4 regions of the Streptomyces sp. NPDC048600 genome follow, and region 3 is predicted to be linked to each of the others. Evidence: riboswitches for the same ligand, from Rfam matches in the RefSeq annotation. Region 3 holds a riboswitch; each other region holds the start of a gene.
The links. A riboswitch is a leader RNA that binds a small molecule or an ion and turns the genes downstream of it on or off. The one in region 3 is predicted to bind cyclic di-AMP.

Region 1: another riboswitch for cyclic di-AMP. It lies ahead of ACZ6SQ_RS25265 (M23 family metallopeptidase); the one in region 3 lies ahead of ACZ6SQ_RS16410 (C40 family peptidase).
Region 2: another riboswitch for cyclic di-AMP. It lies ahead of ACZ6SQ_RS22940 (transglycosylase family protein); the one in region 3 lies ahead of ACZ6SQ_RS16410 (C40 family peptidase).
Region 4: another riboswitch for cyclic di-AMP. It lies ahead of ACZ6SQ_RS37450 (M23 family metallopeptidase); the one in region 3 lies ahead of ACZ6SQ_RS16410 (C40 family peptidase).

What each region holds. Positions count from the first base shown of each region.
Region 1 is NZ_JBVJGZ010000020.1:42,285-45,415, reverse strand. It holds gene ACZ6SQ_RS25275 (HPr family phosphocarrier protein) at 1-163, shown strand, start outside; gene ACZ6SQ_RS25270 (GntR family transcriptional regulator) at 379-1,074, opposite strand; gene ACZ6SQ_RS25265 (M23 family metallopeptidase) at 1,380-2,147, opposite strand; cyclic di-AMP (ydaO/yuaA leader) riboswitch at 2,161-2,323, opposite strand; gene ACZ6SQ_RS25260 (M16 family metallopeptidase) at 2,620-3,131, opposite strand, start outside.
Region 2 is NZ_JBVJGZ010000017.1:68,556-71,686, reverse strand. It holds gene ACZ6SQ_RS22945 (LysM peptidoglycan-binding domain-containing protein) at 1-517, shown strand, start outside; cyclic di-AMP (ydaO/yuaA leader) riboswitch at 702-880, shown strand; gene ACZ6SQ_RS22940 (transglycosylase family protein) at 884-1,597, shown strand; gene eno (phosphopyruvate hydratase) at 2,358-3,131, shown strand, end outside.
Region 3 is NZ_JBVJGZ010000010.1:140,477-143,607, forward strand. It holds gene pcrA (DNA helicase PcrA) at 1-855, opposite strand, end outside; cyclic di-AMP (ydaO/yuaA leader) riboswitch at 1,085-1,254, shown strand; gene ACZ6SQ_RS16410 (C40 family peptidase) at 1,262-2,458, shown strand; gene ACZ6SQ_RS16415 (tellurite resistance/C4-dicarboxylate transporter family protein) at 2,693-3,131, shown strand, end outside.
Region 4 is NZ_JBVJGZ010000053.1:17,788-20,918, reverse strand. It holds gene ACZ6SQ_RS37465 (dihydrofolate reductase family protein) at 1-163, shown strand, start outside; tRNA gene ACZ6SQ_RS37460 (tRNA-Met) at 300-373, shown strand; gene ACZ6SQ_RS37455 (PP2C family protein-serine/threonine phosphatase) at 549-1,712, shown strand; cyclic di-AMP (ydaO/yuaA leader) riboswitch at 1,952-2,107, shown strand; gene ACZ6SQ_RS37450 (M23 family metallopeptidase) at 2,119-3,131, shown strand, end outside.

The DNA of each region.
Region 1 (3,131 bases), on a different contig from region 3:
CAACCCCGTCAACGCGGCCTCCATGCTGGCCGTCCTCGGCCTGGGCGCCCAGGGCGGCGAGGAGATCGTGCTCGCCTCCGAGGCCGAGGGCGCTGACGTCGCCCTCGACCGTCTGGCCAAGCTGGTCGCCGAGGGTCTCGAGGAGCTCCCCGAGACCGTCTGAGCGGCCCCGGCAGCTCACATACAGAAGCCGCGTCACCCGTCCGGGCGACGCGGCTTCTGCCGTTTCCCGGGACACCGTCAGCAATTCCCGCGGCGGGCGAGAGAATTCTCCGGGCACGCCTTGGAGCGCACAGCCGGAATTATCGGCGCACGCGAAAAAGGCAGCGGAAATACACCTCCACCGCGAATATCTCCTCTTTGTATACGGCGCGCTTGTTAATGCCGCAGACCCGACATGTTTACGGGATGTTGCGAAGTCCTCACGCGGTCGCCGCGGTCCACCCCGCCGGGAATGCGCAGCCGGTGCGCCGCGCTCGCCCGCTCGGCGTGCAGTGCGGTGACCGCCCGCGCGCGCTCGCTGTCGCCGCGCGCCACCGCGTCCACGATCGCGCCGTGCTCGGCCCAGGACTCCACGGGCCCGGCCGGCGGCTCCACGGAGTACATCCAGGCGATCTTGTGCCGCAGCAGGGTCAGCACGGAGATCAGCGCGGGGCTGCCGGAGGCCTGGGCGAGCGTCTCGTGGAACCAGCCCCCCAGGGACCTCAGATCGTCGCTGCTGCCCCGTCTGGCCCGCTCCTGACCCAGCCGCACCAGACCGCGCAGCACCTTCAGATGGGCCTCGGTGCGGCGCTGCGCGGCCCGGGAGGCGCCGAGCGGCTCCAGCAGCATGCGCATCTCCAGCAGGTCCGCGGCCTCCTGCTCGGTGGGTTCGGCGACACAGGCGCCCGCGTGCCGACGGGTCACCACGAACCCCTCCGCCTCCAGCGTGCGCAGGGCCTCCCGGACGGGGACGCGCGAGACGCCGTAGCGCTTCGCCAGCACTTCCTCGGTGAGCCGGCCGCCGCGTTCGTAGACACCCGCGACGATGTCGTCCCGGATCGCCGTGCACACCGAGTGCGCCGGAACACGCATGACCGACCTCCGCATTAATCCCCGTGAAACGTCGACGATTGACGTGTGTTCAGCGACTCTATTGCAATCACGCCGAATTTCCGAAGGCAGGCCGGAATCCATGAATATTTTTTGGACATACGACCGCCTCCGGACGGCCGAATCGAACGCTCCGGCGACGGGCGGCGAACACCTGGGCTACAGGGGCGGCGCCCTCCGGGGGCGGGGCGGGAACGCCGAAAGCCCCGGCCGTGACGGCCGGGGCTTTCGGTGCGGCGTACGTGGTCACCCGCTGCGCGGTGCCCACGTGGGCGCGGACACGGGGATCAGATGTTCACGCCGTGCGAGCGCAGGTAGGAGATCGGATCGATGTCCGAGCCGTACTCCTCGCCCGTGCGGGCCTCGAAGTGCAGATGCGCGCCGGTGACGTTGCCGGTGGCGCCGGACAGTCCCAGCTGCTGGCCCGGGACGACCGACTGGCCCACCGCGACGGCGATGGAGGACAGGTGGCCGTACTGGGTGTAGGTGCCGTCGTGCATCCGGACGACCACCTGGTTGCCGTACGCGCCGCCCCAGCCCGCCTCGACGACGGTGCCCATGCCGACGGCCTGGACGACCGTGCCGCTGGCGGCGTGGAAGTCGACACCGGTGTGGCTGCCGGAGGACCACACGGCGCCGCCGGTGCGGTAGCCGGTGGAGACGTAGGAGTCGGCGATCGGCGACACGAAGGTGTTGAGGCGCTTGCGCTCGGCCTCGCGGGCGGCGCGCTCCTCGGCCTCGCGGGCCGCCTCCGCACGCTCCTCGGCGCGCTTCTTGGCGGCCGCCTCGGCAAGCTGCTCGGCGAGCGCCTTCTCGGCGGCCAGCTTCTGCGCGTCGGCCTGGGCGTCGATCTGGTCGGCGACCGAGTCGCCGAGGGTGATGACCGGCAGCAGACCGGTCTGCTCGGCCTCGGGCTGCTCGGCGGCGAGGGCCGGAGCGGCCAGGGTGCCGATGACGCCGGTGGTGGCGAGCGCCGCGACGCCCGCCGCGCGGACGGTGCCGCGCTGCATCCGGCTGGGACGACGGTGCTTCCCGGTGGCGCGGGTGAACGCCATGTAGTGGCTGGTCCTTTCCTTCCTTCTCGCCTACCGGGTTAGCTGACGGGTTCGGAGCAGGAAGGTCTCCTACGGACCCCCTCGCCTGCGCGCGGGCGTCCGATTCACCCCAGGGACTTCGATGGGTCCCCGGCTCCCCTGGCTCGCGCCGTGGGGGGACTCGGCGATGACTGTCCGGTGCCGCGGCTGCGGCGCACTGCCTGACGAACAGCCCGCATGACGCTAAGGGGATCGTCTTTCAATCCTCAAACCGATCAGAGGATTTGTAGCGCATGCCACAGGGCAGAAGGGGTTTCTCTCCCATAATCCACTGCCAATACAGACAAAAACGGGCCCTGGTGACACTCCGGTCACCAGGGCCCCACGCGCGCGTGACGTGGATTGTCCGCGTTCGGGTCCTTCGCGCTCGTCACCGCAGGACCCCACGCGCGTGACGCGGACTTCCTCGCCACGCGCGCGTGCCGTCACGTCCCTACTCGGCCGCCACGACAGTCACTTCACCGATCCCGAGGGCCTCGACCGGCTCCTTGATCTCCGCCGCGTCGCCGACCAGGACCGTCACCAGCCGGTCCACGGGGAAGGCGTTCACGACGGCCGCCGTGGCCTCCACCGTGCCGGTGGCGGCGAGCTGCTGATACAGCGTCGCCTGGAAGTCGTCGGGCAGGTGCTGCTCGACCTGGTCGGCCAGCGTGCCCGCGACCGCGGCGGCGGTCTCGTACTTCAGCGGCGCCACCCCGACCAGGTTCTGCACCGCGACGTCCCGCTCGCCGTCGGTCAGGCCCTCCGCCGCGAGCGTACGCAGCACCGTCCACAGGTCCGCCAGGGCGGGGCCGGTGTTCGGGGTGTCGACGGAACCGCTGATGGCGAGCATCGACACGCCCGAGCCGTCGGGCGCGGAGCGCAGCACCTGGCCGAACGACCGCACGCCGTAGGTGTAGCCCTTCTCCTCGCGCAGGACGCGGTCCAGGCGGGAGGTGAGGGTAC
Region 2 (3,131 bases), on a different contig from region 3:
CTCGGAGACCGGTTCGGGCAATTCGAGCAACTCGACCAAGTCGGACAGTTCCGCCACTTCGGACTCCGACTCCGAGGCCGACGGAACCGGCTCCGCGTCGTCGAGTCCGTCCCGGGAGGCCGACGGCTCCGGGGCGGGTGACTCCGAGGATTCGGACAAGTCCGGCGAGAACGGTGCCTCTTCGGACAGTTCGGCCGGGGACGGTACCGGTCGGCATCGGGGCGCGAGCGCCGAGGAGGGTGCGGGTGCCGACGGCGAGGTGGCCGCCGAGGACGGCCGCAACGGCGACACGGCGGGCCGTCACGCCTCGCGCAGCGGCGCTGCCGCGCGTGACGCCGCCGACGGCGAGTACACCGTCCGGGAGGGCGACAGTCTCTGGGGCATCGCCGACTCCCTTGAGCTCCAGGGCGGATGGTCGGAGCTGTACGCCGGTAACCGCGAGACGATCGGTGTCGATCCGAACCTCATCGTGCCCGGTCAGAAGCTTGCGGTAGGTGTCGAACCGGGCGAAAAGTAGCGGGAGTTCACGTCACGGTTCGATGGCTAATGTCCGTTTTGGTGAAAGTGTGGGATGAGTCTCAGACGCCCTGATCGTCTTTGAAATTCCGCCGATCGCGTGTCTACGGTCGTGACCGCTCGCCAACGTGAGCCCCGGTCGCCGCAACGCCGAATCCTGCCAGCGGCGCCATCCGGGAACAGTCGTCGCGTAAGCGCCGTAGGCAGGAGCGGGGGACCCAAGGTAAGTGCCGGGCCCGGCAGTTGAGGTGACTCGACGCCGGAACCGGCTTGGGGTGAAGCCGCGCACCGAGGAGTGCGCGGCCGGGCAACTCAACCGGCCCGAACCCGACAGCTCACCTCGCAGGCGTCGGTGAGGGGATCCTCCATGCTGTTTTCCGGCAAGGGCAAGCACCGTCGTCCGTCCAAGGCCACTCGCGCCATCGCCATCGCCGGTGTGACCGGCGCCGCGGTCGCCGCCCCGCTGATCGCGGCCGGCGGCGCCTCCGCCGCCACGTCCTCCGAGTGGGACGCCGTCGCCCAGTGCGAGTCCGGTGGCAACTGGTCCATCAACACCGGCAACGGCTACTACGGCGGTCTCCAGTTCTCGGCCTCCACCTGGGCCGCCTACGGCGGCACGCAGTACGCCGCCACCGCCGACCAGGCGAGCAAGTCCCAGCAGATCCAGATCGCCGAGAAGGTCCTCGCGGGCCAGGGCAAGGGTGCCTGGCCGGTCTGCGGCGTCGGCCTGTCGAGCGCCGCGTACGACGGTGGCTCCGCCGCCCCGGCCGCCCCCGCGCAGCCGGAGTCGCAGCCGAGCACCAGCACCGACACCCGCTCGACCGAGCAGCAGAGCGCCTCCCGTTCGCAGGAGCGCCCCGCCGTCAAGAAGTCGGCCGCGAAGAAGACCGTCACCACCCCGACCGGCAAGAAGGTCAAGAAGGGTGACGGCGAGTACAAGGTCGTCAAGGGCGACAGCCTCAGCGCGATCGCCGAGAAGCACAAGGTCAAGGGTGGCTGGCAGAAGCTGTTCAAGCTGAACCAGGACATCGTCGACGACGCGGACTTCATCTACCCGGGTCAGCAGCTGCACCTGAAGTAGTCCGCCGCGCGGCCGCCGCGGCCCGGCCCCCACCGGGCCCCGGCCGCACCCGGCCCCCGGACTGTCCCGGCCCCCACCGGACGGCCCGGACCGCCCCGGACCGCTCTCGATCCCCCAGGGCCGCTCCCATCCCCAGGGCCGCTCAGGCCCCGGGTCCCAGGGCCGCTCAAGCCCCCGGGCCCCCGGGACGTCCTCGGCGTCACGAGGTCACCCCGCCCCCACGGACCCCCGGGTCCGTTGGGTCACCTCCGCCCCGTCTCCCCCCACCGGCCGTCCCGGCCCGCGGGGTCGCCCGTCCCCACAGGCCTCCCGGCCTGACGGTGCCGCCCCCGTCCCCCATATCTCCGCCCCGGCGCGTCTTCCCCCGTACGCGCCGGGGCGGAGTCATGTCCGGACGCCTGTCCCGCCCGCGGCGCGCCCGCCCCGAGCCGCTCGGCGCCACCCGCGACACCTCGCCCGCACAGGCCCACCCCACAGGCCCACCCCGCAGGCCCACCCCGCAGACCCACCCCACCGAGCCGCTCCGCCGCCACCGGCGACGGCCCCCGAGCCACCCCTCGGTCGCCCACCCCCGCCTCCGGCCCCGTTTCCGCCAAGTTCGGAGACGTATCCGGGAAAGCTTTTGTTCCGTTCGGAAACAATTTACTCTCGGTTCCGTCCACGTGATGAGCCATCGGCTGGCCGATCGGCCGGAGCCGGTTAGGCTCGTCTCGCAGAGCCACACCCGCGGCCTGCCCATCGCGTCACATCCATGAAGGAGATGCTCGTGCCGTCCATCGACGTCGTCGTAGCCCGGGAAATCCTGGACTCCCGAGGCAACCCCACGGTCGAGGTCGAGGTCGGCCTCGACGACGGCAGCACGGGTCGTGCCGCCGTTCCGTCCGGTGCCTCCACCGGTGCCTTCGAGGCCATCGAGCTCCGTGACGGCGACCCCAACCGCTACCTCGGCAAGGGTGTCGAGAAGGCCGTCCTCGCCGTGATCGAGCAGATCGGCCCGGAGCTCGTCGGCTACGACGCCACCGAGCAGCGCCTGATCGACCAGGCGATGTTCGACCTGGACGCCACCGACAACAAGGGCTCGCTCGGCGCCAACGCCATCCTCGGCGTCTCCCTCGCCGTCGCCCACGCCGCCTCCGAGGCCAGCGACCTGCCGCTCTTCCGCTACCTGGGCGGCCCGAACGCGCACCTGCTGCCCGTTCCGATGATGAACATCCTGAACGGCGGCTCGCACGCCGACTCCAACGTGGACATCCAGGAGTTCATGATCGCCCCCATCGGCGCGGAGTCCTTCTCCGAGGCCCTGCGCTGGGGCGCCGAGGTCTACCACACCCTCAAGAAGGTGCTGAAGACCAAGGGCCTGTCCACCGGCCTCGGCGACGAGGGCGGCTTCGCCCCGAACCTGGAGTCCAACCGCGCCGCCCTGGACCTCATCCTCGAGGCCATCAAGGAGGCCGGTTACACCCCCGGCGAGCAGATCGCCCTCGCCCTCGACGTGGCCGCGTCCGAGTTCTACAAGGACGGCGTCTACACCTTC
Region 3 (3,131 bases):
CTCGTCGACCAGGACGTGGCGGAAGCGGCGGCGGTAGTGCTCGGCGACGTCGGGGAAGGCGCGCAGCAGATTGACCGTCGTCATGATCAGGTCGTCGAAGTCGAGGGCGTTCGCCTCACGCAGCCGCGACTGGTACATCGCGTAGGCCTGGGCGAGGGTCTTCTCGAAGCCGTCGGACGCCTGGGCGGCGAAGTCCTCCTCGTCGATCAGCTCGTTCTTCAGGTTGCTGATCTTGGCGCTGAAGGACTTCGGCGGGAAGCGCTTGGGGTCGAGGTCCAGGTCGCGGCAGACCAGGGCCATCAGGCGCTTGGAGTCGGCGGCGTCGTAGATCGAGAAGGACGACGTGAAGCCGAGCTTCTTGGACTCGCGGCGCAGGATGCGCACGCACGCGCTGTGGAAGGTCATCACCCACATCGCGTTCGCCCGCGGGCCGACGAGCTGCTCGACGCGCTCCTTCATCTCGCCCGCGGCCTTGTTGGTGAAGGTGATCGCGAGGATCTGGCCCGGGTGCACATGGCGCTCGCCCAGCAGATGCGCGATGCGGTGGGTGAGCACACGGGTCTTGCCGGAGCCGGCGCCGGCCACGATCAGCAGCGGGGAGCCGGAGTGGACGACCGCGGCACGCTGGTTGTCGTTGAGACCGTCCAGCAGGGCCGCCGCGTCGATCACCGGCCGCGGGGCGCCGTCGCGGTAGTAGTCGTCCCGGTCCGGGGGCACGTCGAACTTCCCGCCGAACAGATCCTCCGGAACGCGCTCCGGAGCATGCTCGTCCTCGGGCGGCGGCGGGTGCTCCTCCTCGTGCCCGCGAGGGGCCTGGAGGTCCGCCAGGAAGCTGTCGTCAAAGAGGCTGCTCATCGCTCTCCGAGTCTAGGGGCCCCCACCGACAACCGGCCGCCGTCCGGAGAACTCCCCGCCACCACCCTAAGTAGCGCCGGTGACACAGCCTGCGGCACAGCAAGCGCGTGCGCGACAAGGTCACAAAAATGTATCGGGCATATCGCCCATCAACCTTCACACGCACCACACGAGTTGGCTACGGTTCCGGGCAGGCCGTACGACCCCCACCGGCGAACGACGCCGGGCCGTACCGCCTCCGCCGAGTCCGGTGCGCCCGAACGCCCGCCGGAGCCGGGGACCCACAGATCCCGGGGTGAATCGGCTCACTTCCTCGCGGGAGCGAGCCGTAGGGCAACCCTTCCGAACCACCCGCCCGAACCCGACAGCTAACTCGGTAGGCGGCCGATGGAAGGAGTCGCCTCTCTTGGCGTCGCACCGCAAGCCGCGTCCCGCCGGGACGCGTGTCGCAGGCATACGGACCCCCGCCCTGGCCACGGCGGCCCTCACCTCCGTGGCCCTGCTGTCCCAGACGGCCAACGCCACCCCCTCGGACGACGACCGGCCGAGCCTGGAGGAGGTCGAGAAGAAGGTCGACGATCTCTACCGCCAGGCGGAGTCGGCGACCGAGAAGTACAACTCCGCCAAGGAGCGGACCACCAAGCAGCGCAAGCAGGTCGACACCCTCCTGGACGACGTCGCCAAGCGCACCCAGAAGCTCAACGACGCGCGCGAGGAACTCGGTTCCTTCGCCGCGGCCCAGTACCGCACCGGCTCCGCCGCGCCGGACACGGCGACCTTCCTCCTCGCCGACGACCCGCAGGACTACTTCGACCAGAACCAGCTGATGGACCGGCTGACCGGCCGTCAGAAGGACGCGGTCGACGACTACGTCACCCAGCAGTCCGAGACCATGGAGAAGCGCCGCGAGGCCACCGAGAGCCTCGCGACGCTGACCGACTCCCAGACCGAGCTGAGGACGGCCAAGGCGACCGTCCAGAAGAAGCTCTCCGACGCGCGCGAGCTGCTGTCGCAGCTGACCGCCGAGGAGAAGGCCAGGCTCGCTCAGATCGAGGAGCAGAAGCGCGAGGAGGCCGCCCGCAAGGCCGCCGAGCTCGCCGCGCAGCAGGCCGAGGCGCAGCGCGAGCGGGAGGCGGCCGCCGCCGAGGCCGCTGCCCGGGAGGCGGCGCAGCCCGACCCGGCTCCGTCGCCCTCCACCGGCACCACCGAGACGCCGTCCACGCCCGCGCCGGACACCTCGACCTCCACCAAGGGCGACAAGGCGGTCGCCTTCGCCCGCACCCAGATCGGCAAGCCGTACGTGTGGGGCGCCACGGGGCCCGACTCCTACGACTGCTCCGGCCTCACCGGGGCCGCGTGGAAGGCCGCCGGCGTCACCCTCCCGCGCACCACGTGGGACCAGGTCAACGCGGGCACCACGGTCTCCCTCACCGACGCCCGGCCCGGTGACCTCGTCTTCTTCTACGACGACATCAGCCACGTCGGCCTCTACATCGGCAACGGCATGATGATCCACGCCCCCAAGCCGGGCGCCTACGTCCGCGAGGAGTCGATCTACTACGACGGCGAGGGCTCGATCCACAGCGTCGTGCGGCCGGGCTGACGCGAGAACGCGGCACGCGCGCGTGAGGGTCCTACGCGGCTCGTACGCGCGCGTGGGTGCGTGAGGGGCCGTACGCGCCCCCGGGCCCGGGGTCCTCGCGCTGCTCGGCCCGCCACGCGCGCAGGTGCGCCCGGGGGCGGCGCTGTGGGCTGTTCGGCGGGCGACGGCGTGGTTTCGGCCGTGCCCGCGCGTGGCCCGCGTGCGCGGCACGGGCTGGTTCCTAGCATCGGGCGCATGCCCGCTACCACCACTTCCCCGAGCGCCTGGTGGGCGCAGCGTCCGCCCGCGGCCGGGGCCGCCGTGATGGCGACCGGCATCCTGTCGGTCGGTCTGCATCTGTCCGGCCACGAGGTGCTGTCGCGGATCCTGCTCGTGCTCGCCTGCCTCGCGTGGCTGGGCCTGGCGGCGGACTTCGTCCTACGGCTGCTGCGGGAGCGGGGGCGGTGGCTCGAGGAGGCGGGGTCACCGGCCGCCCTGACGGCGGTGGCCGCGACGACCGTGCTGGGCACGCGTTTCTCGGTGCTGGGCTGGCAGTCCCTGGCCTACGCGCTGCTGGCGCTCGCCACGGTGCTGTGGCCGGTGCTGATGGTCGATGTGGTCGGGCGCTGGAAGCAGCGGATGCCCGGGGCGGTGTTCCTGGGCTGTGTGGCCACGCAGGGGCTCGCGGTGCTCG
Region 4 (3,131 bases), on a different contig from region 3:
CGACGCGGGCGTACGCCGGGTCGTCACCGCCTGGCGCGAGCCCGACACCTTCGTCACCGCCGCCGACGGCAGCGGACTGCTCGCGGCCCACGGCGTCGACGTCGTGGTGCTCCCCGCGTACGAGGAGTCGGCCAAGGCGCCCAATCTGCATCTGCTGGGCTGATCTCCTGAAGGGCCCGTGGCCCCTGCGGAGGCAGGGCCCGGACCGCTCCCCCGAAGGGCGGAAAGGCCGCTCAGCGGGGGTGGGGAGCAACCGTTGTGCGTCCGGTCCCGCGGATGGCGTACACTGGTTTCACCGACGCGGGGTGGAGCAGCTCGGTAGCTCGCTGGGCTCATAACCCAGAGGTCGCAGGTTCAAATCCTGTCCCCGCTACTGAAGACTCAGGGCCGGTGTCCATGCGGACACCGGCCCTGAGTCGTTCTCCCTTCGCTTCCCCCTCCCCTTCTCCCCCGGTCGGACCGCCCCCGCTCGCCGCCCCCGCCCGGGGCCGCGACCCTGGACGGACGCGGCCGAGCGGCGGCCCGCGACCAAGGCTGCGGGAGACAGGGTGGCGCCGGGTGAGGAGAGGGGCGCCGGTGCACGCGGCCGGCGCGTCGGCCCGCCGCCCGCCGAACGACGGCGGGTCTCCTGGACCCGGACGTTCGTCCGCGCCCTGCCCGCCCTGCTGATCGGCGTCGGGGCCGTCTACGACTGGCTCACCCCCTCCGTGCACACGGCCGCCCCCTTCTTCACCGCCGCGCCCCTGGTCGCCGCTCCGCTCTACTCCCGGCGCGGCACGCTGCTCACCGGCCTGGTCGCGCTCGCGGTCGTGGTGGTGGTGCACGCCTTCCTCGGCATCGCGCTGGAGGCCGAGTCGGTCACCGAGGAGATCACCGTGGGGACCGTGGCCTTCCTGGCCGTCGTCATCAACAACCTGGTGCGCCGCAGCAGCGAGCGGCTCGCCTCCGTGCGGGAGATCGCCGAGGCCGCCCAGCGCGCGGTGCTGCCCGAACCCCCCGGACGGATCGGCCGCTTCGAGATCGCCGCCCGCTACGAGGCCGCACAGCAGGGCGCCTTCATCGGCGGCGACCTGTACGCCGTGCAGGACACCCCGCACGGCGTACGGCTCGTGGTCGGGGACGTCCGCGGCAAGGGCATGGGCGCGGTGTCCGCGGTCGCGGTCGTCATCGGGGCGTTCCGGGAGGCGGCCGAGCAGGAGGCCACGCTGGAGGCGGTCGCCCAGCGTCTGGAGCGGGCCCTGGAGCGCGATGTGGGGCGGCGGCTCGGGCCGGAGGCCGAGGAGGGGTTCACGACCGCCGTGCTCGCCGAACTCCCGCACGGCGACGGGATCGTACGCCTGCTCGACCGTGGGCATCCGCCCCCGCTCGTGCTGCACGCCGACGGCACCCTGCACACGCTGGAGCCCCGTGTCGCGGCGCTGCCGCTGGGCCTCGGCGACCTGGAGCCCCTTCCGGTGCGGGCCGAGCAACGGCCCTTCCCCGCCGGGGCCACGCTCCTGCTCCACACCGACGGGCTGTCCGAGGCGCGCGACGCCGAGGGGGTGTTCTACGACCCCGCGGCGCGGCTCGCCGGCCGGGTCTTCCGCGGGCCGGAGCGGCTGCTCCAGACCGTCGTGGAGGAGGTGCGCCGGCACACCGGGGGCGCGCTGGGCGACGACATGGCGCTGCTCGCCGTACGGCGGCCGGGAGCGGTGGCGCGGGGGCGGACCTGAGAGAGGCCGATGTCACCCCAGGTGATCGGACGACTGCCCTCCGCATAACATCTGAGTCACCGTCAGAAACTGGGACGGTACCGAGTCGCGGTCAAGTCGCCCGTTTTTGGCCGTTCATGGGCCGAAAGTTCTGGCCAGAAACTGTAATGATCAAGCGGAACGGCTTGGAATTAGGCACCGGGTTCTATTAACGTCCGATAACGCAGCGCGGTCGTCCCAGCCGTCACAAGAGGCGGCTCCGTGCGCACGCGCCGAATCCCGCAAGGGAACCGGGGAACCACCAACTTGGGGTGAATCGGGCGTAATCCGCCGCGAAATCGGCAGATATACGCGCGTAGGAGACCTTCCTGCTCCGAACCCGTCAGCTAACCCGGTAGGCGAGAAGGAAGGAAAGGAGCACGCCCACGTGGCGTCCAACCCGCCTGTCCCGCAAGCCCCGTTCGTGCCGGGCCAGCGCACCGCCGACACCGAGACCTTCGTCTACGGCGGTCCCCGCACCGACGACGGCCCGTGGGAGGAGTGGAACCCCACCGCGGACTCCGTCCGTCCCGTGCGCGGCAAGCACCGGGTCTCCAAGCAGCGCGGCGGCGGTCTCGCCCGCAGCTCCACCGTCCTCGGCGTCGGCGTCATAGCCGCCGTGGGTGCCGGCGGTATGGCCAGCGCCCAGTCCGGCAAGCCGCCGGTCGCCATCTCCATGCCCGACCTGCCCTCCGTCAGCTCCTTCCTGCCGGGCGAGGAGCCCGTCGAGGAGACGCCGCAGGCAGCGTCCCCGCTCAGCTCGATCGGCACCACCGCGGCCGACACCACCGAGGGCACCGCCGACGCCGGTGAGGCCCTGCGCGCCCGCATCATGGCGCAGGCCGAGCAGCAGCAGGACCAGGCCGAGGCCAGGGCCGTCGAGGCCGCGCAGGCCGCCGCGGAGAAGCAGGCCGCCGAAGCCGCCGCCAAGGCCGAGAAGGAGGCGGAGGCCAAGGCCGCCGCCGAGAAGGCCGCCGCGGAGGAGGAGGCCCGCAAGAAGGCCGAGGCCGAGCGCCTCGCCGAGCTGGCCCGCCAGTACACGCTGCCGACCTCCTCGTACACGCTCACCTCCGTCTTCGGACAGGCCGGCTCCATGTGGTCCTCCGGCTACCACACGGGCCTGGACTTCGCCGCTCCCACCGGTACCCCGCTGAAGGCCGTCCACACCGGCACGGTCACCGAGGCCGGCTGGAGCGGTTCCTACGGCTACCGCACCGTCCTCACCCTCGAGGACGGCACCGAGGTCTGGTATGCCCACCAGTCCTCGATCAACGTCAGTGTCGGCCAGCAGGTCAACACCGGTGACGTGATCGGACGCGTGGGTGCCACCGGCAACGTCACCGGCCCGCACCTGCACCTCGAGGTGCACACCGGCGACGGCGACGTGGACCCGATGGCCTG